3 regions of the Priestia sp. P5_B4 genome follow, and region 1 is predicted to be linked to each of the others. Evidence: riboswitches for the same ligand, from Rfam matches in the RefSeq annotation. Region 1 holds a riboswitch; each other region holds the start of a gene.
What was found. Region 1 has a riboswitch for S-adenosylmethionine ahead of AC1DRF_RS03925 (methionine ABC transporter ATP-binding protein). Riboswitches for the same ligand answer to the same signal wherever they lie in the genome.
Positions count from the first base shown of each region.

Region 2: another riboswitch for S-adenosylmethionine. It lies ahead of metK (methionine adenosyltransferase); the one in region 1 lies ahead of AC1DRF_RS03925 (methionine ABC transporter ATP-binding protein).
Region 3: another riboswitch for S-adenosylmethionine. It lies ahead of AC1DRF_RS07870 (bifunctional homocysteine S-methyltransferase/methylenetetrahydrofolate reductase); the one in region 1 lies ahead of AC1DRF_RS03925 (methionine ABC transporter ATP-binding protein).

Region 1 is NZ_JBFULJ010000016.1:17,389-21,927, reverse strand. It holds gene AC1DRF_RS03935 (MetQ/NlpA family ABC transporter substrate-binding protein) at 1-447, opposite strand, end outside; gene AC1DRF_RS03930 (methionine ABC transporter permease) at 465-1,133, opposite strand; gene AC1DRF_RS03925 (methionine ABC transporter ATP-binding protein) at 1,126-2,151, opposite strand; SAM riboswitch class I at 2,283-2,390, opposite strand; gene AC1DRF_RS03920 (thioredoxin family protein) at 2,571-2,870, opposite strand; gene AC1DRF_RS03915 (toprim domain-containing protein) at 2,885-3,235, opposite strand; gene AC1DRF_RS03910 (YusG family protein) at 3,417-3,662, opposite strand; gene gcvH (glycine cleavage system protein GcvH) at 3,742-4,125, opposite strand; gene AC1DRF_RS03900 (arsenate reductase family protein) at 4,261-4,539, opposite strand, start outside.
Region 2 is NZ_JBFULJ010000002.1:21,752-26,290, forward strand. It holds gene AC1DRF_RS00650 (phosphatase PAP2 family protein) at 1-431, shown strand, start outside; gene AC1DRF_RS00655 (glycosyltransferase family 4 protein) at 450-1,595, shown strand; gene metK (methionine adenosyltransferase) at 1,627-2,829, opposite strand; SAM riboswitch class I at 2,962-3,079, opposite strand; gene pckA (phosphoenolpyruvate carboxykinase (ATP)) at 3,454-4,539, shown strand, end outside.
Region 3 is NZ_JBFULJ010000048.1:10,581-15,119, forward strand. It holds gene metH (methionine synthase) at 1-1,073, opposite strand, end outside; gene AC1DRF_RS07870 (bifunctional homocysteine S-methyltransferase/methylenetetrahydrofolate reductase) at 1,074-2,912, opposite strand; SAM riboswitch class I at 3,020-3,126, opposite strand; gene AC1DRF_RS07875 (YkvI family membrane protein) at 3,466-4,500, shown strand.

The DNA.
Region 1 (4,539 bases):
TAAAATACGTCCTTGCTCTGCTACTGCATCACGCATAATAACTGTGCCGTTCTTCGGAAGATCTTTTAAGCTTTTGTATTTTTTAGAGTAGATACCGATTGGTTCAATGTGAATGGCACCGGCACTTACAAAATCATACCCTTTTTCACCCTTGTGATCTTTCAGCACTGAATTCATATAAGGAACGTGCTGGAAGTAGTTTGCATCAATTTCATTGTTTGCAAGAGCTGTGTTCGGTAAGATGTAATCTTGGAATTTTTTAATTTCTAAGTCGATTCCTTGTTTTTCTAAAATCGGTTTTGCTTGTTCTAAAATTTCAGCATGAGGCGTATTAGATGCACCCACAACAATTTTCTTTTCATCTTTTGATCCATTGTTAGATCCACATGCAGCTAATCCTACTACTAGCGCAGATGTTAGTGCTAAAGCCGAAAGCCATTTTTTCATAATAAATAATCCTCCCTTTATCTTTTATCAATTTTTGCAGTAATCGCATCTCCAATAAGTTGGATAATAAATACAATAATCAAAATTAAGATCGTAGCAGCTAGCGTTACATCATTATGACTGCGCTGGAATCCTTCTAAATATGCAAGATTCCCAAGACCTCCAGCTCCAATCACACCCGCCATTGCCGTATAGCCGACTAGCGCAATCGTCGTTACCGTCAAACCAGAAATTAAAGCTGGCAGCGATTCAGGTAACAGCACTTTAAAGATAATAGTGCTTGTTGTTGCTCCCATTGATTTAGCAGCTTCAATAACACCTTTATCAATTTCACGCAGACCAATTTCTACAAGACGCGCATAAAATGGTGCTGCTCCCACAATTAAAGCAGGTAACGCTGCATTAGCGCCTAAAATACTTCCTACCAATGCTTTGGTAAATGGAATCAGTAAAACAATTAAAATAATGAATGGAATGGAACGAAAGATATTTACAACTGCTGACACAATGGCATATAAAGGTTTGTTTTGCCAGAGCTGTCCTTTGGACGTTAAAAATAAAAGCAAGCCCAATAAAATACCTAGAACAAACGTGGCTATAACTGAAATAGCCGTCATATATAGTGTTTCATTTGTCGCTTGAATAAAATCATCTAAAATAACGTTCGGAAATAGTTTCTCAAACATTTGTCATTACCTCCACTTCGACCTGCTGCTCATGAATGTATGCAATGACTTTTTCAACTTCTGTTAATTCTCCGTCTAAATGAACGAACAACGTCCCGTATGAACCTGTTTGTGTATGAGAAATCTTTCCTTGCAAAATATTAATCGTTACATCAAACTGTTTTAAAATCGTTGTAATGAGCGGTTGCTCTGCTTTTCCGCCAACAAACGTCAGCTGAATAATTTGCCCGCTTGGATATAACCCCTGTACTTGTTCAATTGTTTCAAACGTTTCTTCTGGTTCAGAAATCTGTTGAACGAATCGTTTTGTAATCGGCTGCTTAGGTTTTCTGAATACTTCTAGCACTTGTCCTTCTTCTACCACTGCCCCATTTTCCATAACGGCTACCCGATGACAAATTTTACGAATAACGTGCATTTCATGAGTAATCAATACAATGGTTAACCCTAGCTTCTCATTAATATCTACTAACAGATCTAAAATGGAATCTGTCGTTTGAGGATCAAGCGCTGATGTTGCTTCATCACACAGCAATACTTTTGGGTTATTGGCTAGCGCTCGAGCAATACCAACACGCTGCTTTTGTCCACCGCTAAGCTGTGATGGATAAGCATTTTCACGCCCTTCAAGCCCGACTAACTTGATAAGCTCGTCTACTCGTTTCATTCTTTTTTCTTTTGAGATCCCTGCTATTTCTAACGGAAAAGCAATATTTTCTCGCACCGTACGCGACCACAAGATATTAAAGTGCTGAAATACCATACTAATTTCTTGTCTAGCTTTTCTGAGTTTTCCGCCTTTAATTTTTCCAATATCATTACCTGCTACTTCTACCGTTCCTGTCGTTGGTGTTTCTAACCCGTTTAGCAAGCGAATTAAAGAACTTTTCCCCGCTCCGCTATAACCAATAATTCCGTAAATTTCACCTTGGTTAACGGTTAGATTCACATTATCAACAGCTGTTATTTGACCACTTTTGGCCTGATAAATTTTTGTAACGTCTGTTAATGTAATCATATTTCTTCACCTTCTTTAGTAAAAACTTAATTATGTTAGGTTGCCCTATAGGATGAAAAAGCCGTAAAACAATTTTCCCCATCAAAAAAGCCTCTCTGCGCATGACAGAAAGGCTCGATATTTAATCCTTTCTCTCATCTTTCAAAGCGCATAGCTTTGCAGGAATTGGCACCATTTCAGTTAGTCTGACGGTTGCCGGGTTTCACAGGGCTCAGTCCCTCCACCTCTCTTGATAAGAGTTCGCAACAATTATTTTGTTTTTGGGAAATATTCATTCATTTATGAACATTCATGAGTGTGATTTTAGCATGTGTCAGATAGGCTGTCAACAGATTTTGTTCTTGGGATAATATCCCAAGATTCCAACAGCCCCAACGGTTCACTCTCTTTCAATTTCTTCATTTTAAACAAACGTTTGATTATCGAAGCTCTTCAAGTAAGTGCTCGATGGAATGAAACGCATAGAGTTTTTTTACCATTTCGCCATTTTTCACTTCAATCAAACAAGGTACACTTTCAATTGAAAATATTTCTGCTTTTGAAGGCATATAATTTAAATTGCTCATTCCGATGGTCACACCGGGCAGCATCGCTTCTGCTACGGTTAACATTTTTTTTGCCAGCTGACATGTCCCGCAAAAAGGTGTATGGAAAAAGATAAACGTTCTTTGTCCTTCTTTTAACTGATCGTCAAGTTGTTTTTCGCTCCATTCTTGCATGTTGCTCATTCCTTTTATGTTAAAAATTCTGCATTAACATCGATATTGGCACTCAGTAATACTGTTGCTATGTGATGTCTAGGGGCGGTAGCAACCTCTCGGTACATTTTATCAATATATAGATGCTCTGCTTCCGGAAGCTCTCGTTTAAATTGTTTTCTTAGCTTATTCCCTGAATCATCAGAGTCAACAAGTATGTATACCTCTTTGTTAAACGTACAGTCAATAATTTCATCCAGCTTTGATAAACTAATCGTACCGTTTGTACAGATAATTTCAATTGGTTCTCGAATGATATCTTGGATACGCTTTTTATCTGATTTTCCTTCGACAATAATTACTTTTTCAATTTCAATTAGCCCCATTTTCATCACCCATAATCGTCAGTTGTATAGTAACATCATTTCTTTATGCTATACAATATTCGTTAATGTATCACAGTTCACCTGTTTTTTAAAAGAAATTTGCAAGAAAGAACTGTTTTAAAAAGCAGCTTAGGCCATATTGTTTCCATAAGACAAGAAAAACAGTGGCAGTTGCCACTGTTTAGCACCATCCTGCTTCTTCGTCGCAGTCTGTATATTTTTGCGTTTCACCTTGTTTTTGTACATCCGTATATTGATAGAACTTATTATTTTCTTGCGAATAACCTTCTTCAAAGCGGTATTCATTGCCGCTTGTTCCGTAACTAACTTCACCAATTGGCTGCTTATCAACATATAATTTCATACCGCCGTCATGAAATTTAGCTGTAACGCGATCTGTAACGTTCATTTTTTGTTTTTCAAACATAAAAAGACACTCCTTTAGCTTGTTTACTAATAGAGTGTCCAGTCAAAAACTTTTCATAAAGACAATTTATGGAGGAATATTATCCTTCGTTTGTCATTTCTTCGTATTGCTCTGCTGTCATTAGCTTATCTACTTGAGAAGCATCAGACGGTTTGATTGTAATCATCCATGCTTCTTCGTATGGAGATTCATTAACAAGTTCAGGGCTATCGCTTAAGTTGTCGTTTACTGCTACAACTTCACCGCTAATTGGTGCGTAAAGCTCAGAAACTGTTTTTACTGATTCAACGCTGCCAAACGGCTCGTCAGCTTCTACTGTTGCTCCTACTTCTGGCAGTTCAACGAATACGATGTCGCCAAGCTCAGCTTGAGCGAAATGCGTAATACCTACGCGGACAACGTCCCCTTCTGTTTTTACCCATTCATGCTCTTCAGAATAACGCAAATCTTTTGGTGTACTCATCTTAATCCCTCCAAAATATGTATCGTAATTTGTTTATATAAAAAGCGCCTTCAACGTGGAGAACACTTTCTACAACCTAAAATAACTTCCTATTAACAGTGTAACGTAAAAGGTAAAAATTTTCTATTTGAAAACTTACTTCCACACGTCCTCAAACTGCTCTTCTTTGAAGCCAAGCGTTACTTTTTGTCCATCTGTTAGCAGCGGACGCTTAATTAACATGCCATCTGACGCAAGAATCGACAGAAGTTCATCTTCACTCGCACTGCTTACTTTATCTTTAATTCCTAATTCGCGATATTTTTTACCGCTTGTATTAAAGAATTTTTTTAATTCTAAGCCGCTGTTCTGATAATAAGATTGCAGCTGCTCTTTTGTTGGCGGGTTTTCTACAATATGAATTTCTTCATACGC
Region 2 (4,539 bases), on a different contig from region 1:
TTTTACGTTTACTAACTCACACTGGCGGAGCCACGTTTACCATTGTGATAGCGTGCTTGCTGCTATTTCTGCATCCTTCATCCGTCGCTTACGCTTGTGCGTTTTCTCTAGCCGTTAGTCATATTCCTGTCGCCATTGCTAAAAAACTATATCCGAGAAAACGACCTTATATTCAATTAAAATATACAAAAGTATTAGAAAATCCCTTAAAAGATCATTCATTTCCGTCTGGGCATACAACAGCTATTTTTTCGTTGGTTACCCCTCTTATGATTGTTTATCCAGCCTTCACTGCCGTTCTTTTGCCTCTTGCAGTAACGGTAGGAATTTCAAGAATTTATCTCGGTCTGCACTATCCGACGGATGTCATGGTAGGCCTGATACTGGGCATCTTTTCAGGTGCTGTGTCACTGAACATATTTTTAACTTAATTGATAGGAGGAGTACTAATGAGAATTGCTTTATTTACGGATACATTTGCTCCAGAAGTTAACGGAGCTGCTAAAACACTTTATCAATTTACCCAGTATGTCAAATCAAAGCAAATTCCCATCCAGGTATTTGCTCCTGAATTTGCTCATGATCAGTCATTTTCAACGTATGTTCACCGTTCGCTCAGCATGCCGTTTTTCCTTTATCCAAACAGCCGCTTTTCATTGCCAAACGTTCTAAAAATTAAAAAGCAGCTGCAGGAATTCAATCCTTCTATTATTCATTTGGCCACTCCTTTTACAATGGGGCTTTGCGGCTCCTATTACGGGAAAAGATTAGGTGTTCCTCTTGTCGGCTCTTATCATACCAAGTTTGATGATTATTTATCTCACTATGAACTTGAAAAAATGCGTGTACCACTGCAAAAATATATGAAATGGTTTTATAAACCTGTACAAAAAATATTCGCTCCCTCTGAAGTGACCAAACAGCAGCTAGAAGAACAAGGGTTTCACAACGTATCTATTTGGTCGCGAGGAGTAAATCATAAATTATTTCACCCCCACTATGACCGCTTTGATATTCGTATTAAATATAATATTAAAAAGCCCTACATTTTAACGTATGTAGGAAGATTAGCTAAAGAAAAGAACGCTGATTTTTTAATAAAAATCGCACGATCTCTACCGGATCATATCCGCCATCAAATTCACTGGGTTATTGTAGGAGACGGCCCTTTAAAAGAACAAATGCAGCAGCAAGCATCTGAGCATATGACATTTACAGGCTTCCTTGAAGGTAAGCAACTTGCTCATATCTATTCATCATCTGATTTGTTTGTTTTTCCTTCAGAAACAGAAACCTTCGGAAATGTTGTACTGGAGTCTCTTGCTTCTGGAACTCCTGTAGTGGCAGCAAATGCAGGAGGAGTTAAACAGATGGTTCAGCACGGGCGAAACGGCTATCTTTGCAAACCTCACTCCTTAGAAGAATTCAGTTCGGCTATTACAGGTTTACTCGATGATTTGCACCAGCGGCTTCACTTTGGCCATGCAGCGAGACACTATGCTCTTACTCAATCATGGGACGCCATTTTTCAGCATTTGCTTTCAGAATATGAAGGTGTCGTAGAAAAATCTGCTGCAGATATTCAATTGGCATAAAAAAATCTCCGTTTTCACGGAGATTTTTTTATTATTTAGCTAAAGCTTGAGTTTTTAATGCTTCCGCTTTGTCTGTGAACTCCCAAGGAAGCTCCACATCCGTACGACCAAAGTGGCCGTAAGCTGCTGTTTGCTTATAAATTGGGCGACGTAAATCAAGCATTTTAATGATGCCTGCTGGACGTAGGTCAAAGTTTTTGCGTACTACGTCTACTAGTACTTCTTCAGAAACTTTTCCTGTACCGAATGTATCAATTGAAATAGATACTGGTTGTGCAACACCAATTGCATATGCTAGTTGTACTTCACATTTATCAGCAAGATCAGCTGCTACAATGTTTTTCGCAACATAACGAGCTGCATAAGCTGCTGAACGGTCTACTTTTGTTGCATCCTTACCAGAGAATGCACCGCCGCCGTGACGAGCATATCCGCCGTAAGTATCAACGATAATTTTACGACCAGTTAAACCAGCATCTCCTTGAGGACCGCCGATTACGAAACGTCCTGTTGGGTTAATGAAATACTTTGTATTTTCATCAATTAACTCGTTTGGAACAACTGGATTAATAACATATTCTTTTAAGTTACGTTGAATTTGCTCTAACGTTACTTCTGGATGATGCTGAGTTGAAATAACAATTGTATCGATGCGAACAGGTTTGTTGTTTTCATCATATTCAACTGTTACTTGTGTTTTACCATCCGGGCGAAGGTAAGGAAGAATTTCTTCTTTACGTACTTCTGTTAGACGGCGAGCAAGTTTATGAGCTAATGAAATTGGAAGAGGCATTAATTCTTTTGTTTCGTTACATGCATAACCAAACATTAAGCCTTGGTCTCCAGCTCCGATTGCTTCGATTTCTTCATCTGACATTTGACCTTCACGTGCTTCTAACGCTTGGTCTACACCAGCAGCGATATCAGCTGACTGCTCGTCGATAGATGTTAATACTGCACAAGTTTCAGCATCAAATCCGTATTTTGCACGAGTATAGCCAATTCCTTTAATTGTTTCACGAACTGTTTTAGGAATATCCACGTAAGTAGAAGTTGTAATTTCACCACTTACTAAAACTAAACCAGTTGTTACGCTTGTTTCACAAGCAACACGAGCATTTGGATCCTTTGCTAGGATAGCATCAAGAATTGAGTCAGAAATTTGGTCACAAATTTTATCGGGATGTCCCTCTGTAACAGATTCTGACGTGAACAGACGACGTTGTGTTGACATCAGTTTTCCTCCTTATAAATACGATACATTGTGATACGGTACTCATTCCCTTATTTTCATTACACGTTAAAAAATATAAAAAAACCTTTCCTTGTATCGAGGAAAGGTATCAAATTCTACATAAGCCTTTCACTCTTATCGATCAAGGTTGTGCCCTTGCATCAGGTTAGCACCTTATCGTCTACACAAAAAAATGACGATGGTTGCTGGGTTTCATAGGGCCTGTCCCTCCACCAGCTCGGGATAAGAGAGTATCCGTTCAAGGACATATAATACATGAAAAAGCGCTTCACTGTCAACAACATTCAAATGGAAATCATCTCTTTATGTTTGAATCTGTTTTAATGTAACATACTCAAATTCCGAAATAGTACACCTTATTAAGAATCATCACTAAGTTTAGTTAATAAGACAGATCAAAATGAGGCTTTCACTTAAAATAGCTTCACTTTTTTCGCTCCTAGCACATATACATGTGTCTAAAATAGGTATAACGTACATTTTTTTATAATACACAAACATTTTTAGTTAAATAGTATAGAATAATTAAATAAATGTGTTATACTAATTATAAATTTCAAACATTAATGAATAAATAATAGCTAAAAAAGGAAGGTAGTGCACATGAGTACTGTTGATATGTCTATCGAATTAAATGGTTTGCTTCAATTAAAAACAACAAAACACCAATTATCTGTTCCACAACTTGTTGAAAAAATTCTAGCTCGACGCGAAGGAATGCTGACTTCTACAGGTGCTGTGTCAGTCGAAACCGGAAAATATACAGGTCGCTCTCCTTTAGATAAATTTATTGTAAGCGATGCTGTGTCTTCAAAAACGGTTGAATGGGGACCTGTCAATCAGCCAATTTCTGCTCAGCGATTCGATGCGCTATACAAAAAAGTCTTAACCCACTTAAAGAAGCAGGATGAACTTTTTGTTTTTAATGGATATGCTGGAGCTGATAAAAAGTATCAGTTACCAATTCAAGTAGTTAATGAATTTGCATGGCACAACCTATTCGCTCAGCAGTTATTCATTCGCCCTTCAGCCGAACAAAAAACAAATGATGATGTGAAGCCGTTTACAATTGTAGCAGCTCCAACGTTCAAAGCTGACCCTGAAACAGACGGGACGAATTCTGAAACCTTCATTATTCTTTCGTTAGAGCGACGCATTGTGCTAATTGGAGGAACTGAATACGCTGGTGAAATGAAAAAATCTATTTTCTCAGTGATGAACTTCTTACTTCCTCAAAACAATATTCTATCCATGCACTGTTCTGCTAACGTAGGAGAAGAAGGTGACGTTGCATTATTCTTTGGTTTATCTGGAACGGGTAAAACAACGCTTTCTGCTGATGCAAACCGTCGTTTAATCGGAGATGACGAGCACGGTTGGTCAAGCTCTGGTGTATTTAATATTGAAGGAGGATGCTACGCGAAGTGCATTCAGCTTTCCGAAGAAAAAGAACCGCAAATCTTCAATGCAATTCGCTTCGGCGCCGTACTGGAAAATGTAGTGTTAAATCAAAATACGAAAGTAGCAGATTACAATGATAATAGTTTAACAGAGAATACTCGTGCCGCTTATTCAATTGACTCTATTGATAATACGGTATTGCCAAGCGTTGCCGGGCACCCTACAGCTATTGTCTTTTTAACTGCTGATGCTTTCGGTGTCTTGCCTCCAATCAGCAAGCTTACAAAA
Region 3 (4,539 bases), on a different contig from region 1:
TTTCCTTCCGCAATCAGACGCTTGAACTTGCGAGAACCGATTACATTCGTACGTTCTCCCACAAAAAGAGGGCGCATAGAATCGTCATATACAAGCGGTTCAATACCGGTTACAGCATGGTTATGCTCGGAGCGATCAAGCGAACGGGGCGCAACCTCTTTTACCGCTTCCGCCAGTGCTTTAATATGAGCAGGCGTTGTACCGCAGCATCCGCCTACAAAGTTCAGCCAGCCTTTATCAGCAAATCCTTTAATTTTTTGAGCAAGAAGCTCAGGGGATTCATGATAATTGCCTTCTTCATCCGGAAGTCCAGCGTTTGGATAACAGCTAACTGCTGAAGTGGCTAGGTCTGAAAGAGAGCGAATATGATCCGTCATAAATTCAGGGCCTGTCGCGCAGTTAAGTCCGACTGAAAGAGGCTTCATGTGTTCCAGTGATAAGTAAAAAGATTCGATATCTTGACCAGCGAGAGTTGTTCCCATCGGCTCAATTGTTCCTGAGATCATAATAGGAACTTCGGTTTTTAGTTTTTCAAACGCCGCTGTAATGCCTAAAAATGCGGCTTTTACGTTCAGCATATCTTGACAGGTTTCGACTAAAAGCAAGTCAACGCCGCCGTCTAACAAACCTCGAGCTTGCTCTTCGTACGATTCTACTAACTCAGGGAATGTAATACCTCCGGTAACAGAGAGAGTTTTAGTGGTAGGACCGATAGCTCCAGCTACGAACCTAGGCCATTCGGGAGTTGAATATTTATCGCGGGCTGCACAAGCAAGCTTCACAGCTTCGATATTCAATTCATACGCCAAGTGACCTAAATCGTATTCATCAAGTACGGTAGATGTTGAGCCAAACGTATTGGTTTCAATGATGTCAGCACCTGCTGCAAAGTACTCTTCATGAATGCGCTGAATCACATGAGGCGCTGTTCGAGTCAAATATTCGTTGCAGCCTTCATATTCTTCGCCGCCAAAATCTTCAGCGGTTAAATCAGCATCTTGAATCATCGTTCCCATTGCTCCATCGATGACGAGTATTCGCTTCTTTAGTTGTTGTTCGATAAGTGAGCTCATTTATATCTTCCTTTCTGATGTAACAAGTTGCTTGTCATGAATATAACGTGTTAGAATTTCGGTCATTTCATAGCGCATAAACGGCGTAATTAAGTAAATACCGTCAAATAACTCATATGCTGTATCAATTAAGTTTTTTGCAATCGCAAGACCTTCGACTTCACCGCGGATTCGGTCATTTCCCGTTGTATCCATGCGTTCTAGAATATCTTCTGACAATTTAATTCCAGGTACTTCATGGTGAATAAATCGAGCATTTCTTGCGCTTGTTAACGGCATGATACCGATATATACCGGTGTTGTTAAATGTTTGGTTGCTTCATATACCTCTTCAATTTGCTTAGTTGAATAGAGAGGCTGAGTAATGAAATAGTGAGCCCCGCAGTCGATTTTCTTTTCCAAACGCTGAACGGCTCGGTCTAAGTGACGCACGTTTGGGTTAAAGGCAGCTGCAATGGAAAAATTGGTTTTTTGACCAAGTGGTTTGCCGGAATAAGATAGTCCTTCATTAAACTGAGCGATTAAACTAATCAAGTCAAATGAAGATAAATCGTAGACCGAAGTGGCGCCAGGGAAATCGCCAACTTTTGACGGATCACCGGTAATTGCAAGTACTTGATTCATTCCTAGCGTATGAAGTCCCATTAAATGAGATTGAAGTCCAATTAAATTTCGGTCGCGACAGGTAATATGAATAAGCGGTCGTGCTTTTGTTTCTTGCTGCATCAGTGTTGCCATTGCCAAGTTGCTGATGCGAGGTGAGGCAAGAGAATTATCAGCTAATGTAATAGCATCTACGCCGACTTTATCAAGTGCTTTTGCGYCTTCTAAAAATTTCGTCGGACCAAGCTGTTTAGGCGGATCTAGCTCGACGATAACCGAGCGGCGCTTCTTCACAATTTCATGCATATGAGGTTTATCCTGCTGCTCACGCTCTTGAACCGTAACGGCAGGTCTCATTTTAACGACTTTGCTTGTAATCGGAGGCAGGTCTTTTAAGGCAGATGACATTGCGCGTACGTGAGCTGGTGTTGTACCGCAGCATCCTCCAATTAAGCGAACCCCTTGTTCGCGGAATAAACGCGCGCTTTCTACAAAGTAGTCTTCATTTGTTTCATATTCCAGCTTTCCTTCCACATACGCCGGAAGGCTGGCATTAGGGTAAGYAGATAAGAAAGCACGATCAGGAAGCGGTACTTCTTCAAGAGACTGAATCATATGATAAGGACCTAAACGGCAGTTTAGCCCGACAACATCTGCTCCCAGCGCCTCTAATTCTTTTAATGCATCTGCTAAAGGACGGCCATCTTGAAGTACGCCAATATCATGCAGGGAAACGTGAGTAATAATAGGCTTATCCGTTTCTTTTCTTGCCAGTGTAAGAACGGTTTTTAATTCTTCGAAATCATAGTATGTTTCAAACAAAAGGCCATCCACGCCTTCATTTAAAAGCCAAAACATCTGTTCACGAATGCTTCGCTTAACCTCTTCTAAACTAATAGCGTTTTTTTGGAAAGAACGAATTCCGCCGAGTGTACCAACCACGTAAGCTTGATCTTTTGCAGCTTGTTTCGCTAATTTTACACCAGCAACATTGATGTCTTTGACTGAATCTTCTAATCCATAACGGGCAAGTTTTTGATAATTAGCAGCGTACGTATTTGTTTGAATAACGTTTGCACCAGCTTCTACATAGGCTCTGTGAATACGAGAAACCTCTTCTGGTTTGGTGATGTTTAGTTCTTCAAAACAGCTGTCAATACCGTGTGAGTAAAGGAGGGTACCAGTGGCACCATCCCCAATTAAAATTTTAGACTTTAAATCTTCAAGTAACCCCATGTCAAAACCTCCTTAAATTGTTCCGCTTCTATTTCACGAGTGATTCGTTTTATGCAATATGCCGATAAAATAGAAAAAGTCTTCTTAAGAAGAAGACTTTTTTCGCCTTCTTATCTTCCAAGCAATAAATTGCTTGCTGGATTTAGCACCATGTCTCTAACGACTGGTTGCTGRGGTTTCAAAGGGCCAGTCCCTCCACCTCTCATGATAAGAATCAATTGTATATAATTGAAACATATTTTTTTAAATAGAAAGAATACTTATTTAATAATTTATCTGATTTTTAGAAATTATACAACAGTAAATTGTGAATTTCCAGCAAATATTGAGGAAAATTTAAAAGCTAAAGGGAAAATATCCGTATATTTTGTTTGAAAATGACTGTTATGTTAGGGGTTAAGGAGTTTTTTGTGAGAAATACAAAAAGAAAATGAAAAAAATAAACCAAAAGGCACAAGCACTGGGATATGCGTAGATTTACACGTGAAAAGGCTCGTCTTTTTTTTATCGTTTCTACATATAGTGAACTATGAAGGGTAGAAGGGTGATGGGCATGAAAAGGTGGAAACTCACGCTGCAGGTTGCTGCTACGTATGTAGGCACTGTTGTAGGAGCCGGTTTTGCAACAGGCAAGGAAATCGTTCAATTTTTTACACAGTACGGGGAACTTGGAATGGTCGGAATTTTGGTCAGCGGCTTGTTTTTTATTTGGCTAGGTTCAAAAATGATGCTGCTTTCGCACGCAATTGGGGCTTCTTCTTATCAGCAGCTTAATACATATTTATTTGGTGATGTGCTTGGAAAAGTGGTAAACGGTGTAATGATTGTCATTTTATTTGGAGTAACTTCAGTCATGCTAGCGAGTACGGGAGCAATAGGAAAAGAACAGTTTGGGCTGTGGCCTCCTGTTGGGATGATTTTTACAATTGTTTTAACTTATATATTTATTGCAAAAGGAATTAACGGTATTTTAATGGTTAATTCTCTTGTTGTGCCGATGATGCTTTCATTTGCTTTTATCATCTTTGTGCCGAATATCAGCTATTTCTCACTGATTCAAACGAAGCCGGATTTAACGCTCGTCACGCAGTGGAAGTGGGCGGTTAGTCCCTTTTTATATATTTCCCTRAATCTAGCTTTGGCTCAGGCCGTTTTGGTCCCATTAGGAAGCTCGGTGAAAGATAGGAGCGTGATTACAAAAGGGGCCTTAATAGGAGGATGTGTACTTACGTTTATGCTTGTTTCTACTCATCTTGCCCTTTCCAATTTGCCTTATTCATTTCAACTTGATATTCCGATGAGTGCCGTTGTTAAAAATATCTCAGCGTGGGTGAATGTTTTATTTACGGTAGTTGTGTTGGGCGAGATTTTTACTACATTGATTGGAAATGTATTTGGCATCGCTAAGCAGCTTCAGTCATTTCTTCCCCTCAATGACAAACAAGCTTTTGCGTTTATTATCTTGGCTTGCTTTATTATTGGGCAATTCGGATATGCCCAGCTTCTTGAGTTTTTATATCCGATATTTGGCTATATTGGACTAGCTTTTGTATGGATGCTATGTATTAAAAAAGAAAAAATAAGCTAAAAGCTGGATTTTAAAGAATAGATGTGAAAAAACGAAGTT